DNA from 2 places in the Paenibacillus sp. Leaf72 genome. Region 2 is predicted to be linked to the other one. Evidence: riboswitches for the same ligand, from Rfam matches in the RefSeq annotation. Region 2 holds a riboswitch; the other holds the start of a gene.
The links. A riboswitch is a leader RNA that binds a small molecule or an ion and turns the genes downstream of it on or off. The one in region 2 is predicted to bind ZMP and ZTP.

Region 1 (7,933 bases), on a different contig from region 2:
GATGGCGCTCAAGGCAATAACCAAGAGAATAGCGGCGGCCGAGAGCTTGTACGAACCTTTTTTAAACTTGGTAATCATTATCATTCTCCGTTTTGCTTCATTTTTGTTGTCCCCAAAATACGATAGGTTGACCTGAGAAGAGGGGGGATGGGCAAATAAACGCGACAGCATAAGTAAGGTTCTGCCATAGGACAAAGCTTCACGCTCGCCCAGCGCTTCAAGAACACGAGCGTCGCAGGCCACCTCCTGATCGGCTTTCATCTTTCTTACGGAAAGCCACACCAAAGGGTTGTACCAATGCATCCCTACGGAAAGAGCCCACAGGGAGTTGAACCATAAGTCCTTGCGTTTGTAGTGAATGAGTTCATGCATCAGGATATGCGTTAGCTGGTTTGAATCGGCGATCGTGCTGATATCCTCGGGCAAATAAATCCGCGGCTTCCATAAACCATAAAGACAAGGGCTGCGAAGATGGCTAGTTTCATAGACGTATACTCTTTTTTTAATGTTCAGCTTCTGTTTGCATGCCTCAAGAGCCATGAGTACTTCAGCATCCTCAATTTTCACTGAGTTTCCGACTGTTTTTCTGAAAATCAGCGCGCTAAACAGATAATATCCACCCAAGCATAGAAGCCCTATAAGCCATACCAGCGAGCCAATCGATAGCCAGGTCATTCCATCTGTGCTTTCTGGAATATGGTCTTGAGAAGAACGTGTGGCGACTGAAGTTCCTGTTTCGTCTGCTTGGTTCGTGATGAACTCGGGAGGCTGCTTTTTTATATCCATATAATTGGATTGAATTTCCAAGTTGGAACCGATCTTAGTAAAGGGAGTGAGCTGCTTACTCTTCTGATCTGAATTCCATTCCAGCGGGAACGTTTGCGGCAGCACATTAAACAAGCTTAACTGACTCTGTGGAGCAATGGGAACCAGCAGCTTAATTAACACAAGAAACCACAATATATGGATAACTCTAGGTTTAAGGTGCTTTTGGAACAGCTTCCGAATCAAGAGTAATATTAATAGAATTACCGTCGATGCGGCTGACGCAGTGAACAGAAGAGAAAAGACCGTTTCCAGATACTTCATAGCTTCTTCTTGTTCTCCAAAATTTGTTGAAGTTCCTCAATATCTTTATCCGATAGTGTCTCTTCTTCGAGAAATTTCGCGCACATTATCCCTACTGCTCCTTTATAAACTCTATTCAGAAATGAACGATTCTCGGCCTTTAAGTATTCATCATGCGAAACCAGCGGATAGTAGAGGTAGTTCCGGCCGGACTTTTCGAATCGAATCGCTTTTTTCTTGTGAAGCCTATTCAGGAAGGTCTTAATCGTCTGATCCGACCAATGCATTTGTTGGGTTAGTTTGAAAATAATCTCACTGGCGGACAAAGGCTCCTTTTGCCAGAGTAGCTTCATCACTTCGCTTTCGGCCTCGGTAATGTGTGGGGACTCGTGCATCGTATTCACCCTTCTTGATTTTATTCGTTTACACTTGTAAACGATATTTAAAGTTTACAAGTGTAAACGAAACGTGTCAAGCTTAAATCGTGATCCCCGTATATTTTCTTTCGTCAGAAAAATAAGGGAAATATGTGAGCGGAGCTTGCATTTAGCGCCTATTTGAAGGACAATGGCTTCATTGTTCTGGAAGCGATTGCATTAAAGCAAGAGACTGAGCTGGTTAAAGCAGCAATGCTTTTTGAAGTGCAGCAGCTAAGGAGCTATTTTCAGACGTGGTCGGTTTCTGATAAGCATTTTGGTCTCATACATTATGATTCCGATGAGGAGATGTTGCCTGGCTGCCAAGGCTTTAAACAGCGTGTACAGCTACGCTCGTGTAAGGAGGGCGATAGCGGAAACGTGGGACAATGAGTCGGAGTGGATGGTGCAGCTGCGTAGCAGATTGGAGCAGTCGCTTAAGGAAGCGGAAGCTTCCTTCGGGAAAGAAATTAAATAGAGGGAGCTGGGAGCATGAACATTTTAATTACAGGTGCAGGGCGAGGACTTGGCTACGAGTTGACGAGTGAGGCGCTGGAGCGCGGACATGCGGTTGTGGCGGGAGTTCGATCACCTAATGAGACTAATGAAAAGCTATCGGCACTTACTGAGAAGTATGGTGAGCGGCTGTCGATTGTGGAGCTGGATGTCACGAATGAGGAAGGCATTGCAGCGCTCGCTTCACAATTGAAGGAGCAGAACGTGAGCCTTGGAGCAATCATTAATAATGCAGCGATTCTCAATTCTCGAAATACACACATCGAACAGCTGGATTTTAAGGAAGTTGCGCTGACGATGGATATTAATGTATATGGGCCTATGCGTGTCGTGAAGCATTTGCTGCCTTTATTAACGGAGAAGGACGCTGCCATTTTTAATATTTCTTCTGAAGCGGGCAGCATCACGCATGCTTATCCAGGCGATTATCCTTATGCGATATCCAAAACAGCGCTCAATATGTTCACGCAGCAGCTTCATGTATATTTGCAAAAGCGGGGCATTCAGGTGCTCAGTATTCATCCTGGCTGGATGCGGACGGATATGGGCGGTGGAGAAGCGCCGCTGGATGCGAGCCACAGCGCTCGCGGCATTATTGGGCTATTGGAGCAGCGCCGCACGCCGGACAGCCGCTTTATGTTCGTTGATCATGAAGGTAATGCAATGCCGATTTAAAAAGTCGGAATTAGTTGTTGACAAATAACGGCTTTCCGCTATACTAGCATTAATTATTTGGTATGCGTAACTGGCGAAAACGCAGAGCACTGCGGGGGAGCGCATATGTCATAGCAGCCGTTCGCCTGGGCAAAGTATTTGGTCATCTGACCAAATACTTTTCTATTTTAAGGAGAGGTCGAATTGAAGCAGACGAGAAATGTAGCGGTGTTAGTTTATGAGAGAGTGGATACACTTGATTTTGCTGGTCCGTTTGATATATTCGCCATCTCGAGCGGCAAGGATAGGGATTTTAACGTATACACGGTTGGAGAGACGAAGGAAGCTTTGCATACGCTTAGCGGAATTGCGATTACACCAGCGCATAGCTTCGACGATTGTCCTATGCCTGATATATTAATCGTTCCTGGTGGCATGGGATCGCGTACGGAGATTCATAATGAGAAGCTTACGAGCTGGATTCGCCAAACGGCACAGCATGCTGAACTTATTTTATCTGTATGTACAGGTGCGCTGCTGCTGGCCAAAGCGAATTTGCTGGATGGACTCCAGATTACAACGAATCGCCGGGCACTTGATCTGCTGCGTGAGCTTGCGCCTTCCAGTGTGACGATTGTTGAGAACGTGCGCTATGTGGATAACGGAAAAATCGTCATGTCCGCAGGAGTGACGGCTGGCATGGATGCTGCACTTTATGTCGTGGCAAGGCTGCACGGTCAGGAGCGGGCTGAGCAAACAGCAGCTACTATTGAATATGATTGGCATGAAGAGAAAGTACAAAACAGCCTCCACTTGGCAGTGTCTGCATCGAAAGCCGAGCTTGAAATTAAACGCGCCGCATCTGATGATCTGGAAGCGATGCTTCGTTTATACAAGGAAGCAGCCCGCTGGATATATGAGGCGAAAGGCTTGCGCCAGTGGAGCGAGGATTCTTTTACAATGGAATATTTAGAGAAATTCATTAGGGAAAAAGAAGTGTTCGTCGCTTACTTGCGGGGCGAGCTTGCGGGCTGTTTTTCGGTCGAGTGGGGCTACGAGCCGATCTGGGGAGAGCATTTTCATACGGATGCCGGTTATGTGCATCGGCTGGCTGTATCTCGCAGTTTCAAAGGGCAAGGTCTTGGCGGTCAAGTGCTTGCGTGGTCGGAAGCATATATTCGCGGGCGTGGAAAAACCTGGATGCGCCTTGATTGCATGGCGGAAAATCCGTCGCTTAACGCTTTTTATGTTAGCCAAGGCTTGAGCTTATGCGGCAGATACGATGCAGAGGGCTGGAGCGCAAATTTATATGAGAAAAAGCTGTAACCGCCTATGAAGGGGAACTGCTATAGCATCCACCGGAGGGTGAGTTGTTATAGGTTCACAAAAAGGAAGCGCTGGACTTGCCAATACAAGACTGGTTCAAGCAGCGCTTCCCCTTATTTTTTAATTCCGCTGTAAGAAATTTCTTTTTACCAAGCACGAAGGTTTTATGCATTCCCTGATGGCTGCTTTGCCTCGGTTAAGTAATATAGAAAGGCAAGTACCGGCAGAGCGATACCGATCAGGGAAGCTAAAGCCCATCCCCCATAAGCATAGGCCCATCCTCCCAAAAAAGACCCCACGGCTCCGCCGATGAAGAAAATAGCCATGAATAGGCCATTAAGGCGTCCGCGCATCTCACTGCCTAGCGAATAGATAACGCGCTGGCCCAACACAAGATTTCCTGACACCCCCATATCCAAAACGATAGCAGCAACCAGCAGTAACGTCAAAGCGGCGAAAGAATCCCCTCGGACGAGATAGGCTGTCAAAAAAGCAAGGGCAGAAACGGCAATCGCGATGCCGCTCAGCAATTTAGTCAAACCACGATCAGCCAATCTGCCGGCAATAGGCGCCGCTACGGCTCCTGCTACACCAGCGAGAGCGAATAAAGCGATGCCTTGCTGCGTCAAATGAAAATATTCGGTTAAACGCAGTGGAATGACGGTCCAAAACAAACTAAAGGAGCCAAATAAACAAGCTTGATAAAAGGCGCGGCGGCGCAAAATAGGCGTTGCTTTCAAAAGCGAGCCTAAAGAACGGATCAATGCCCCATATTGGAGGGACGGTGTTGGTTTCCGCTGTGGAAGCGCACGGGATAGAACAATTGCGAGCAATATGATCACGATAGCAGATAAAATAAATACCGCCCGCCATCCCCAATATTCCGTTATGAGGCTGGCTAATGGCCGAGCAAACATAATGCCTAGCAGCAGACCGCTCATTACATTGCCTACAACACGACCGCGCTGTTCATCCGCTGCAAGGAAAGTGGCATAGGGGACAAGAATTTGCGCAGCAACCGAGCCTATTCCTATAAATAAAGCGGAGATGAGGAAGGTGGCTGTATTAGGGGCGAATATCGTTCCGATTAGCGCGATAATGACGACAACTAGTGAGGCGGTAACCAATCGGCGGTTTTCGATCAAATCACTGAGTGGGACGATAAATAATAAACCGACCACATAGCCTACTTGAGTTAGCGTTACAATTAGTCCTGCTGCTCCTAAGGGTATTCCGATGGAGGAACTGATCGGCCCGATTAACGTCTGGGCATAATAAAGATTAGCTACAATAAGACCGCAAGCAGCGGCTAAAAGAAACATAAGCCAGTTCGGAATGGATTTCTCCTTGGACTGTAAGTTGTTCATAACATCATGCCTTCTTTCTGCTCAAATGGGTGGTGCGAATCCTTTTTTTAATTATGGCTATATTATATACTAAACGTACAGTATTTAAAATGTTTTTTTTCAACGCGCCCAAAATTTTATATAATATAAAGAAAGTCCACAAAAGGAGCTATGACCATTGAATATAAAAAGAGGGCGACCTCGCAACGTTGAAGCGGAGCGTGCTATTTTAACGGCCTCCTACAACTTGCTGCTTGAAATCGGATTTGGCGGCGTTACCGTTGAGAAAATTGCCGAGCAGGCACAGGTGAGCAAAGCGACGATCTACAAATGGTGGCCTAATAAAGGTGCCGTTGTAATGGCTGGTTTTATGTATGCCATCACTGCAAGGCTGCCAATACCGGATACGGGCGCTGTATATGAAGATATTTTGCTTCATGCGACTAATTTATCCCGATTTTTAACGAGCCGTGAAGGAGAGGTGATTACGGAAATTATCGGAGAGGGGCAATTTGATGCGAAGCTTGCTGCTGCATTGCGGGAGGAGTATGTCCGTCCTCGCCGATTGGAAGCAAGGCAGCTGCTCATGCGAGGGGTAGAGCGGGGGGAACTGAAACGGGAGCTAGATATTGAATTGAGTATTGATTTGCTTTATGGGCCGATTTTTTATCGCTTGTTAGTTACAGGAGACGGGCTGGAGGAAAGCGTGATTAAGCAATTAATAACGGGCGCTTTCGAAGGAATGAAGCAAGAGAGGGGACAATAAACTGCCGATACCATAGCCGTATATTTGCGTTGTACCCTCTGAAGAAACCGTCAATACGATGATGAGTGACACGTATGGTGATACGGGAAATCCGATGCAAATTATTAAAAGCCTGCTTTAAGCTGTCAGTTTCATCTAAACTGCTTGCGATATTGGCCAGGCGTCTGGCCGACTCTTTTCTTGAAAAGCGCATTAAACGAATCAATGTGGCTATAGCCGACCATTTCGGCAATTGTACTAATTTTAAGCTGTGTTAAGCGTAAATGCTCACAGCTTTTTTGTATGCGCAGTTGGTTCAAATAGTTGCCAAACGTTTGTCCGGTGTGCTGGAGAAATAGACGCTGTAAATGCCGAATGCTCCAGCCGGATCTTGTGGCCAGCTTCGCGAGTGTCAGCTCTTCATGAACGTGCTGCTCCATAAACTGAATGAGCAGGTTGAAGTGCGACACATCCTTTATTTTCAACGGGCGGTTGTCGCTTCGCAGTCGGTGAATGGTTATGACCAGTTGCAGGAATAACGTGTATAGATAAGTGTCCGCTCCTGCTGCCGAGAAGGAAAACTCCTGATACATCGCCACGAGCAATTTTTCAATTGAACCATCGTGATCCTGAATCGAATGATAGGTGGCTTGACCATTTTGCAGCTCATCTAAATACTGCTCCAGCAGCGGATCGGTAAACAAGGTGGACATCGCAAGCAGCAGCTGCGGCGCAAATAAGCAATTATATACGATGAGCGGATGCTGGGATGGGTCAGGGGAGGAAGGCCTGAACACATGTGGAACGCCGACTGGTATCGTGAAAAACAACCCTTTGCTCACGGCAACAATATCGTCTCCAATATGATGAAAGCCTTTCCCTTCAGCCACAAAGTTGAACTCTATAAAATCATGGGCATGGAGGGGAACCTTGAAATCCTCCTGATAGCGATTGACGAAAATCGGAAGCTGATTGCCAAAAAAATGATCGCCTTTATACCATTGCACAGGTTTTTTCATCGATAAGCACCTCCTTAATTAGATGGCTGAATGACCGGGATATGTTGGCCTTTTTACAAGGATTGTCACTGAAAATGGACGCTATAATTATACGATAACAGGGTAAGTGATGAACAGCAGCTTTTCCTGATTAGAGGAGGTCGTCCCATGGTCCAGATCGCAAAAGTCAGATGTGAATATTTGAAAAATCCGCTTGGCATTGATGTGCCGCATCCTAGAATCAGCTGGCAAATCCAATCAGAGGAAAGAGGCATTCAGCAGCAGGCCTACCAGCTGCAAGTTTCATTGGAGCCAGAGTTTGGACAAATTTTATGGGATTCTGGCCGGAACGCTTCTGGTCAATCCGTTCATGTTGTGCTGGATCAAATCGAGCTGCAAGCGCGCACGCGATATTATTATCGGGTCAAGATGTGGACTACCGGGTTGTCTTTGGAAGGCAGCGTTTGGTCGGAAACGGCCTATTTTGAAACCGGTCTCTTGGATTACAGCGCGTGGACAGCGGAGTGGATTAGCGCGCCTTCCGATTTCGCTGCGACGGAAGAGGATGCGGAGCGCATTCCGCTGCTCCGAACTTTTGTCACCGTTGAAAAAACGGTCAAAAGCGCCCGGATTTACGCTACGGCACTAGGCATGTATGAGCTGCAATGGAATGGCAATCGCATTGGCAACGACTATTTTACACCGGGCTGGACCAGCTACGGCAAACGGCTGCAATATCAGGTGTATGATGTAACGAACCAGTTGGCCGTTGGCACGCATGCGATTGGCGCGCTGCTGGGCAATGGCTGGTACAAAGGGGAACTCGGCTGGAAGCAGGAGAAAGAGACTTATGGTTCACGCGCT
Region 2 (7,933 bases):
GTCCGTTTTTAGCTGCTGCAGCCACCGCCACAGCCTCCACCGCCGTCTCCTCCACTGGAGCCTCCGCAGGAGCTGGATGAATCGCTGCCACTATCATGGCCACCGCTATCATGACCCCCGTCAGAATCATGACGGTCATGTGTGGAGCCCAAGCCGTCACAGCCGTATGTCGAGGACCCGCTGCCATTCGCTTCTCTCTGGGCCTTTGTCTGCGCTGCATTCATCTGCTCGGCAAAATCATTAGGAGATGAAGCGGAGATGGAGTGGAAAATGAGCATGCCGGACAGCATGCCCGTCGCTCCGATTACAGGATCATAGCCGCCCTTCCAGGAGGAAGAGGCGCCTACCGGATAAGGCTTAACTTGCTCATCATCGCTATTATGAAGCTGCGATTTCAAGCGCCACAGCAAATAATCGATCGTCTTCTGCATATCGGGATAGGCTCCCGCGGCTTTGGCATTAAACCATTTTTCCGTCAGTGCCTGCTCGGATTGCTCAGCAAACTCATCCGTCCAATTGCGAGGAAGCGGCGTCTTAAAAAATGCGCCCCACACCCGTCCGCTTGCCGGCGTTTGCTGAAAAAGCTCGCCGTATACCCAGTCAAACCAGGCCCGGCCATCGACATTCGGGCGCTCATTTTCGGCATGCGGAGCATGATGAATCAGCCCGCCGCAGAAGGCGGTGCAAAACTGCTCGTACTCCCGTGTAAACATGAGCATTTCATGCCAAATGACATCTGCCCTGCTGCTATACATCGGCACGCCGCGCAGCAGGCCGCACATTAGGAAGAAGCGCTTCAGCTCGAAGAAGGTCCATTTCCATTCCTTATCGGACAGACTCGGCAGCTGCTTGAGCACGCGATCCTTAATCCGGCTTTCAAAGTCACTCGTAAGGGCGGCCTCAAGACGTTCAGCAGCTGGACGGGCAGGATGCTCGTAAGGCACGCCTAATGCAAGCGGCGGCTCCTCAGACGGCCATGAAGCTAACGACAAGCTTCGCTTGCCCGGCGAATGGCCAGTATCATTTCTTTTTCGCGAACGATTGGATTGAGTTATGCTTATGATTACCAGGAATACAACAAAAATCAGAACGACAAGAATCGTATTGCTCATGGTTGTACCATCACCCTCCAATTAGCATAGTCTGTACTATTGTAGCATGCCGAATGGATTTTCTGCATATTATATCTACCATAAATGAATAAAAATTCCTTTTAATAACGTGACGACAGCCCTCAAACGCTTGTTTACACGCAAAAATACCGCATAGAGGCCGAGGCCCCATGCGGCTTTTTTCAAAAACTTAAAATTAGTATTTCAATTCTGGATAAAGCGGATATTGCGCAGTCAGATCGCGAACGATTTGACGGGATTTTTCAAGCGTCGCCTCATCCTTTGGATTTTTCAGCGTTACAGCGATCACTTCGCCGATCACTTTCATCGCTTTCTCATCCATGCCGCGCGATGTCGCTGCAGGTGTTCCAAGACGGATACCGCTAGTAATGAACGGGCTAGTTGGATCGAAAGGAATCGCGTTTTTGTTAGCTGTAATACCGATTGAATCCAGTACGTGCTCCGCCTCTTTGCCTGTGATGTTCAGGGAACGCGTGTCGATCAGCATCAGGTGGTTGTCTGTGCCGCCGGATACGATGTTAATGCCTGCTGCAACGAGTGTATCGGAAAGAACCGCCGCATTTTTCACAACATTTTGCGCATACGTCTTGAACGATGGCTGCAAAGCTTCGCCCAGTGCCACTGCTTTAGCAGCAATAACGTGCATCAAAGGACCGCCTTGTGTACCTGGGAATACCGCTTTGTCGATCGCAGCTGCCCACTCTTTACGGCACAGGATCAAGCCGCCGCGAGGACCGCGAAGCGTTTTGTGCGTTGTCGTTGTAACGAAATGCGCATGAGGCACTGGGCTCGGGTGAAGACCAGCAGCTACAAGACCTGCAATATGAGCCATATCTACGAAAAATAGTGCGCCTACATCGTTGGCGATTTTAGCCATTTTTTCGAAATCAATAATGCGCGGGTACGCAGATGCACCAGCTACGATCATGCGAGGGCGGTGCTTGAAGGCCGCTTTGCGAACTTCTTCATAATCAATCGTGAAGGAATCTTCATTTACACCGTAGGCTACGAAGTTGTAAAGCAAGCCGGATGCATTAACCGGGCTGCCGTGCGTCAAGTGGCCGCCATGAGCCAAATTCATGCCCAGTACCGTGTCGCCAGGCTTAAGCGCCGCCAAATAAACAGCCATGTTCGCTTGTGCGCCGGAATGCGGTTGTACGTTGGCATGGTCTGCGCCAAACAGTTCTTTTGCACGATCGCGTGCGATATCTTCCACGATGTCGACATGCTCACAGCCGCCGTAGAAACGTTTGCCTGGGTAGCCTTCTGCATATTTGTTCGTCAAAGCAGAACCCAATGCTTCAAGCACAGCTTCGCTTACGATATTTTCCGATGCGATTAGCTCGATGTTATCGCGTTGACGCTGCAATTCCAGTCCCATTGCTTTCAAAACTTCCGGATCTTGTTTACGTAGATTTTCCATTATAAATGCCTCCTTAGTTGTGTGTGCTTGTTATATAGATAAGGATTAAGCATGATAGACTCGTCAGATATTTGTTCTACGGGTTACATGCTCCATCCGCCAATAATAAAATCTTTATAGAATGCTTGCGATTAATCGCATGTCCCAGCTGATTGCTCCGGAGACAAGACAACAGCATCACGGCTGTCTGCCACACCGTCCAGCTCATACACCGCTCGTACACCGCCAATAAGCTTTGGCCGCGTAACCGCCATCGTGACATGCGCCTCGCCAATGCTGCGAATCGAAGGCCGCACCGGAACCGCCACTCTGCGCAAATGCATACCGATGAAAGTATCGCCGATATCTATTCCAGCATGCGCGGCTACCGTCTCAACGAGACAGGCATCGCTGATATGCCGATACGCATAAGCCGCCATAGAGCCGCCCGCCTTCGGAACGGGAATCGCCGCAACCTGCTCTAGTCCGTAACGTTCAGCCGCTGCACGCTCGATAACGAGCGCGCGGTTCAAATGCTCGCAGCATTGATACACCGGATAAAAACCAATATCGCGGCGCACAGCCTCCACTCCAGCGAAAATTTCCGCAGCAGCTTCCAGCGTGCCTGACGTCCCGATGCGATGGCCCAGCACCTCGCTCGTACTCGTGCCGATGACGAGAAGCTGTCCAGCCCGCAGGCTGCCCGCTGCCGCAAGCTCGCGAACGACCGTCTCTACTGCGCTTGTTATCGCTATCGTTTCCTCGTTTGCTTCCATAGCAGGCGGCCTCCTTGTCTAACTAACCGTATCCATGCAAGCATGGAACAAAGCCTTCTTACTTGTTGATTTAGCTTAAGCGTTATATTTTTGCTCGATTTGGCCTACTTTATGAATGCGTCCCGCATGACGCTCGCCGCCGGAGAATGGCGTGTCCAGCCAAATACGAAGAATTTCCTGTGCAACCCCCGGTCCAATGACCCGCTCGCCCAGTGCAATCACATTCGTATCATTATGCTCGCGCGTCGCTTTGGCGGAAAATAAATCGTGCACCAGCGCGCAGCGGATGCCTTTAACCTTATTAGCGGCAATCGACATGCCAATGCCTGTTCCACAAATGAGAATACCGCGATCCACTTCCCCGTTTGCCACCTTTTCTGCTACAGGCAGTGCATAATCCGGGTAATCGACCGATTGATTGCAGTCGCAACCGAAATCTTCAATTTCGTGACCAAGCGATAGCAGAAATGGTACAATTTCGTCCTTCAGCCGATAGCCGGCATGATCGGCGCCAATGGCAATTTTCACGTATAAACCTCCTCCACAGTATGACGATGCTGCACTTGCAATGATACTTGCGGCGCTCGGCACATGAACTCCGCTTCCGCAATTCGGCGCTTTTATTATACCTAAATTTGTCCTAAAAGACGAAAAAAGAGCATGACATGCTCTTCAGCATGCTGCTCTTTGCCCAGGCGACCGGCCGTATGTTCCGATGCTCCACCGTGGTTACCCACTTCCGTCGCCAGTCACATCGGAAACCGTATATCTGTACTCATCATAGCCGAATTTTTGTGAAAAATCAATCGGTTCCGCGCCTAAATTCGCGCTTTTACATTTGCGCTGCCACAACCATTCGCTTATTCCTGCTTTAACCGCAAGAGCAGCTGCTGCAAGCAGCTACGAATTTCCTCGGCGCAGCTTTTGTAATTACCGAGTGTTCCGCCAAACGGGTCTATAATATCAAAGCTTGGTATACGGCGCTCCAACTCCAGCAGACGATTGCGTTCGCCATCCGTCAGCTGCTGTCCCAGCGTCTGCTTCATGTGCAGCTCCGTATACAGCCGCTCCAGTTCCTTAATGTCTGCCAGTACGCCCGTATCTTGATTGACATACTCTTTGAGCGTGTGCGCTTTATCAACGGCTTCTGGGAACCATTGGAGCAGTCCTCTTTTGTGGCTGGCGGTCATCGTCAGTACGAGGTCAGCCCATTTTACCGCTTCTGCTGTCAGCGCGCACGAAGAGCTCTGATGTTCAATGCCATAACCGCGCAGCACCTCTGTCGCATGGCCGGAAACGGCCAAACCGTCAATGGTCGAGATGCCTGCCGAACGCACTTCTACTGCTACACCCTGCTGGCCCGCCATATTTTTCAACATCGCCTCCGCCATCGGAGAACGACAAGTATTTCCCGTACAAATGAACAAAATGTGCTTCACGCCGCATGCCCCTTTCTATGTGTATCAAGCGTAAACGGCTGATGCCATCCTTTGATGGCAAAGCTTCCGTTTCGCGATGAAATATAAGCCTATTTATACATGTAAACTTATAAATTCTTATATTTTCAGAAAATAAACATTATACCGAACACCAGCAGCACCGCGCCGCCGCATGCTTCGCCATAGCCGCCTAGCCTATGGCTGACTCTTCTTCCAAGCAGCAATCCCATAATCGACATTAAGCTGCCAAAAAAACCGAACAGCAGCACCGTCAGCATCAAATCAGCTGCGAACATGCCGAGCGTAACGCCAACGGAAAAAGAATCAGCGCTGACGCCCAGCGCGAACAGCAGCGTTCCCCAAATGGTGCGGTAATCAAAGGCTTGCACATCTTCTCCCCGCAAGGAGCTATAAATCATATGCCCGCCGAGCAGCACCAGCAGTACGCCAGCAGACGCAGTCGCTACATGACCAAGCAAGCCGCTGACGAAGCTCCCAGCGTACATGCCCCCGAGCGGCATAATAATATGAAAAATACCGATAATAACACTTAATCTTATTATATGGAGCCAGCGAATACCGCGCAGCCCAATTCCAATTCCTAGCGAAAAAGCATCCATGCCAAGTGCAACCGCCATAAGCAGCAGTGTAATAAATTGCCCTCCAAGCATATGGCTACTCCACAAAATGATCTCCCCCCACGTCCGCAAACACTCTTAACCCAACATATGCGGCAATGGGGACAAACATACTATAGCTTGTTTAATCGGTCTTGGAGATATTCTTACCCTTGTAAAGCGCCAGGCAAACCGCAAAACTTGAGTCAAAAAATCGCATGACAGGCACGACCGGTATAACCGGCACGAGCTTAATTTTACTAGTGAAAAAATAGTTCGCCGGCTTAAGCTGGTCTTGTCTTATACCTGATGGGTGCGATGACCGGCTGCCTTGAGCAGCCGATTCATAAGTGCGGCTCCGATACCATCTGGCTCGCAGCCTTCTGCCCAAATTCGCTGAACGCCAGCAGCATCAAACTGCCGCAATGCTGCATACAGGCGGTGCGCAGCCTGCTCCAGCTGCTGCCCGCTCCCGTAGGTCAGCACGAGAGCGGAGCCGTCCTCCATAACAGCGGCCTGCTCATCGAATACAAGAACGCCTGCTTTCAGTCCGGCGTTCACGGCTTGCGACACCTGCTCCTGCATATAAGCAACACGCTTGGCGGCTGAGCTTCCTTGTACGACGCTTAGCTCGCCCTTCGGTGCATAATGCGTATATTTCATGCCTGGCGAACGTGGCGCAGATAGCTCCTCCACGGCCGACTCAGCTTCCGCAGGTGCGTCAATTTCCGCTTGCGGCGCCGCTTTGCACAGCTGCTCCACCGTTACGCCGCCTGGGCGCAAAATGCGAAGCGCCTGTTCGCCCGTCAGTTCAATGACGGTCGATTCAAGGCCGATGCCTGTAGCGCCGCCGTCGACAATGCCGCTGATCCGGCCGCTGAGGTCTTCAGCCACATGCTCGGCGAGCGTAGGGCTTGGCCTGCCCGAACGATTAGCGCTTGGCGCGGCAACCGGACAGCCCGCAGCTGCAAGGAGGCGCAGCGCCACCGGATGGGAAGGCATCCGAACGCCAACAGTGGATAAGCCAGCCGTTACAAGCGGCGACACCGCTCCCGGCTGAACGGGAAGCACAAGCGTAAGCGGTCCTGGCCACAGCTGCTCCATCAATTGCTTCGCAAGTGCCGAGTAAGGCAGCACCAGCTCATCAAGCTGCGAAATCGTTGCGATGTGAACAATAAGCGGATTATCGGAGGGGCGGCCTTTGGCCTGAAAAATCTGCGCCACCGCCTCCGAGCTGCGAGCATCGGCACCAAGCCCGTATACCGTCTCCGTCGGGAAAGCTACAAGCTCTCCACCGCGAAGCAGTTCTGCTGCTTCCGCGATAGACGCCTCCGCATATTCATCCGTCATGCGCCATACCTTCGTCGTAGTCATCTCTATCCTTCAATCCTTGCTCTGTTATAGTCATCCTTCTAGTCTGTATACTCCCGTAAGTATACCATACGCTTGGATAAAAACGGAGCCAGCAGCATAACCGCAGCCCGCGGATGCTCACTGGCTTAAACCTGGCTATAAGCTGCTGTATGCTAGGGTGTTTATGTAAACCGGAGTAGCCCTGCCACTCCTTGCTCAGAGCTTAATCGTGGCCAAGCTCAACTGGCGATTCGAGGCCTGAGAACCGAAGCATGCGATTGCTACTGAGACCCCCTGTAGCTGTGACTCTTGTTGCTAAGACCCTTGTTGCTAAGACCTCATAGCTTGGGAGCTTGGGAGCTTGAGAGTTCGGGAGTTCGGGAGTTCGGGAGCTCGGGAGCTCGGGAGCTCGGGTGCTTGAGAGCTCGGGTGCTCGGGTGCTTGAGAGCTCGGGGCGGGGCGCTCATTTCTTTTTTGAGGACTGAGATTCCGCTATTTTGGCTTTTCAATCCATTTCAAGCCATAAGCGGACAGGAAATCCGCTATCGTCCTCATTTTGTCGTCAAAATGGCTAGTGGCATCGCATTAGCTGCTCCTGAGTCCGCAACCTATGCCTTAACCCGTAATTCTATTAAAATAGCGGCTGCTGTGTCCGCCAAGTCTAACTTTGTACAGGGATTAAAGCTCTGAAATGAAGAGTATCGAGCTGGCTTGTATACACGCCCTAAGCAAACAGGCTTTGCATCCAAGCAATCAGCTTTTGCAGCATTTCCCAAAGGAAAAACTTTGCTTCCGGCGCTTCGCCTTCCGCTTTGCTAGGAGCAGAATCCTGTTTGGCATGGACAACATCGCCAGCATTTTCTTTTTGTGCAGATGCCTTTTCTACAGAAGCTTTCGCTTCTTTCGATTCTGCCTTGCTTGCTGCATTTGCTGCCTCCACCTCGCCATCGGCGGCTACCGCTTCGCCGGAAGCTGCATCGATGAAGCACAATGGCGGGAACAGCACGCACCACCAGTTCTGCCCCTTGCCTTCACCTAGCGTAATGAGCAGCGCTTCGTAGTTGCCAGCAGGATATACTTCACTTCCGTACATTTTAGTAGGGAAAGGAACTTGGCCAAGCTCAATGTGAAACGCATAATCAAAACCCCGGCTGCTCAATACTTTGCCAACCAGAAGCTCCATCTCGCCCATATGCTCGCGCATCGTGGCACG

Region 1: another riboswitch for ZMP and ZTP. It lies ahead of ASF12_RS35065 (GNAT family N-acetyltransferase); the one in region 2 lies ahead of rpiB (ribose 5-phosphate isomerase B).

The regions. Positions count from the first base shown of each region.
Region 1 is NZ_LMLV01000009.1:60,245-68,177, forward strand. Features, by position in the region: gene ASF12_RS33705 (M56 family metallopeptidase) at 1-1,089, opposite strand, end outside; gene ASF12_RS13935 (BlaI/MecI/CopY family transcriptional regulator) at 1,086-1,463, opposite strand; gene ASF12_RS34510 (hypothetical protein) at 1,825-1,962, shown strand; gene ASF12_RS13945 (SDR family oxidoreductase) at 1,977-2,675, shown strand; ZMP/ZTP riboswitch at 2,732-2,813, shown strand; gene ASF12_RS35065 (GNAT family N-acetyltransferase) at 2,859-3,980, shown strand; gene ASF12_RS13955 (MFS transporter) at 4,145-5,347, opposite strand; gene ASF12_RS13960 (TetR/AcrR family transcriptional regulator) at 5,505-6,092, shown strand; gene ASF12_RS13965 (AraC family transcriptional regulator) at 6,224-7,090, opposite strand; gene ASF12_RS13970 (glycoside hydrolase family 78 protein) at 7,238-7,933, shown strand, end outside.
Region 2 is NZ_LMLV01000012.1:443,169-451,101, reverse strand. Features, by position in the region: gene ASF12_RS16705 (hypothetical protein) at 9-1,112, opposite strand; gene glyA (serine hydroxymethyltransferase) at 1,309-2,556, opposite strand; gene ASF12_RS16695 (TIGR01440 family protein) at 2,688-3,311, opposite strand; gene rpiB (ribose 5-phosphate isomerase B) at 3,387-3,839, opposite strand; ZMP/ZTP riboswitch at 3,994-4,074, opposite strand; gene ASF12_RS16685 (low molecular weight protein arginine phosphatase) at 4,172-4,750, opposite strand; gene ASF12_RS16680 (manganese efflux pump MntP) at 4,876-5,421, opposite strand; gene ASF12_RS16675 (L-threonylcarbamoyladenylate synthase) at 5,668-6,741, opposite strand; gene spoIIR (stage II sporulation protein R) at 7,445-7,933, opposite strand, start outside.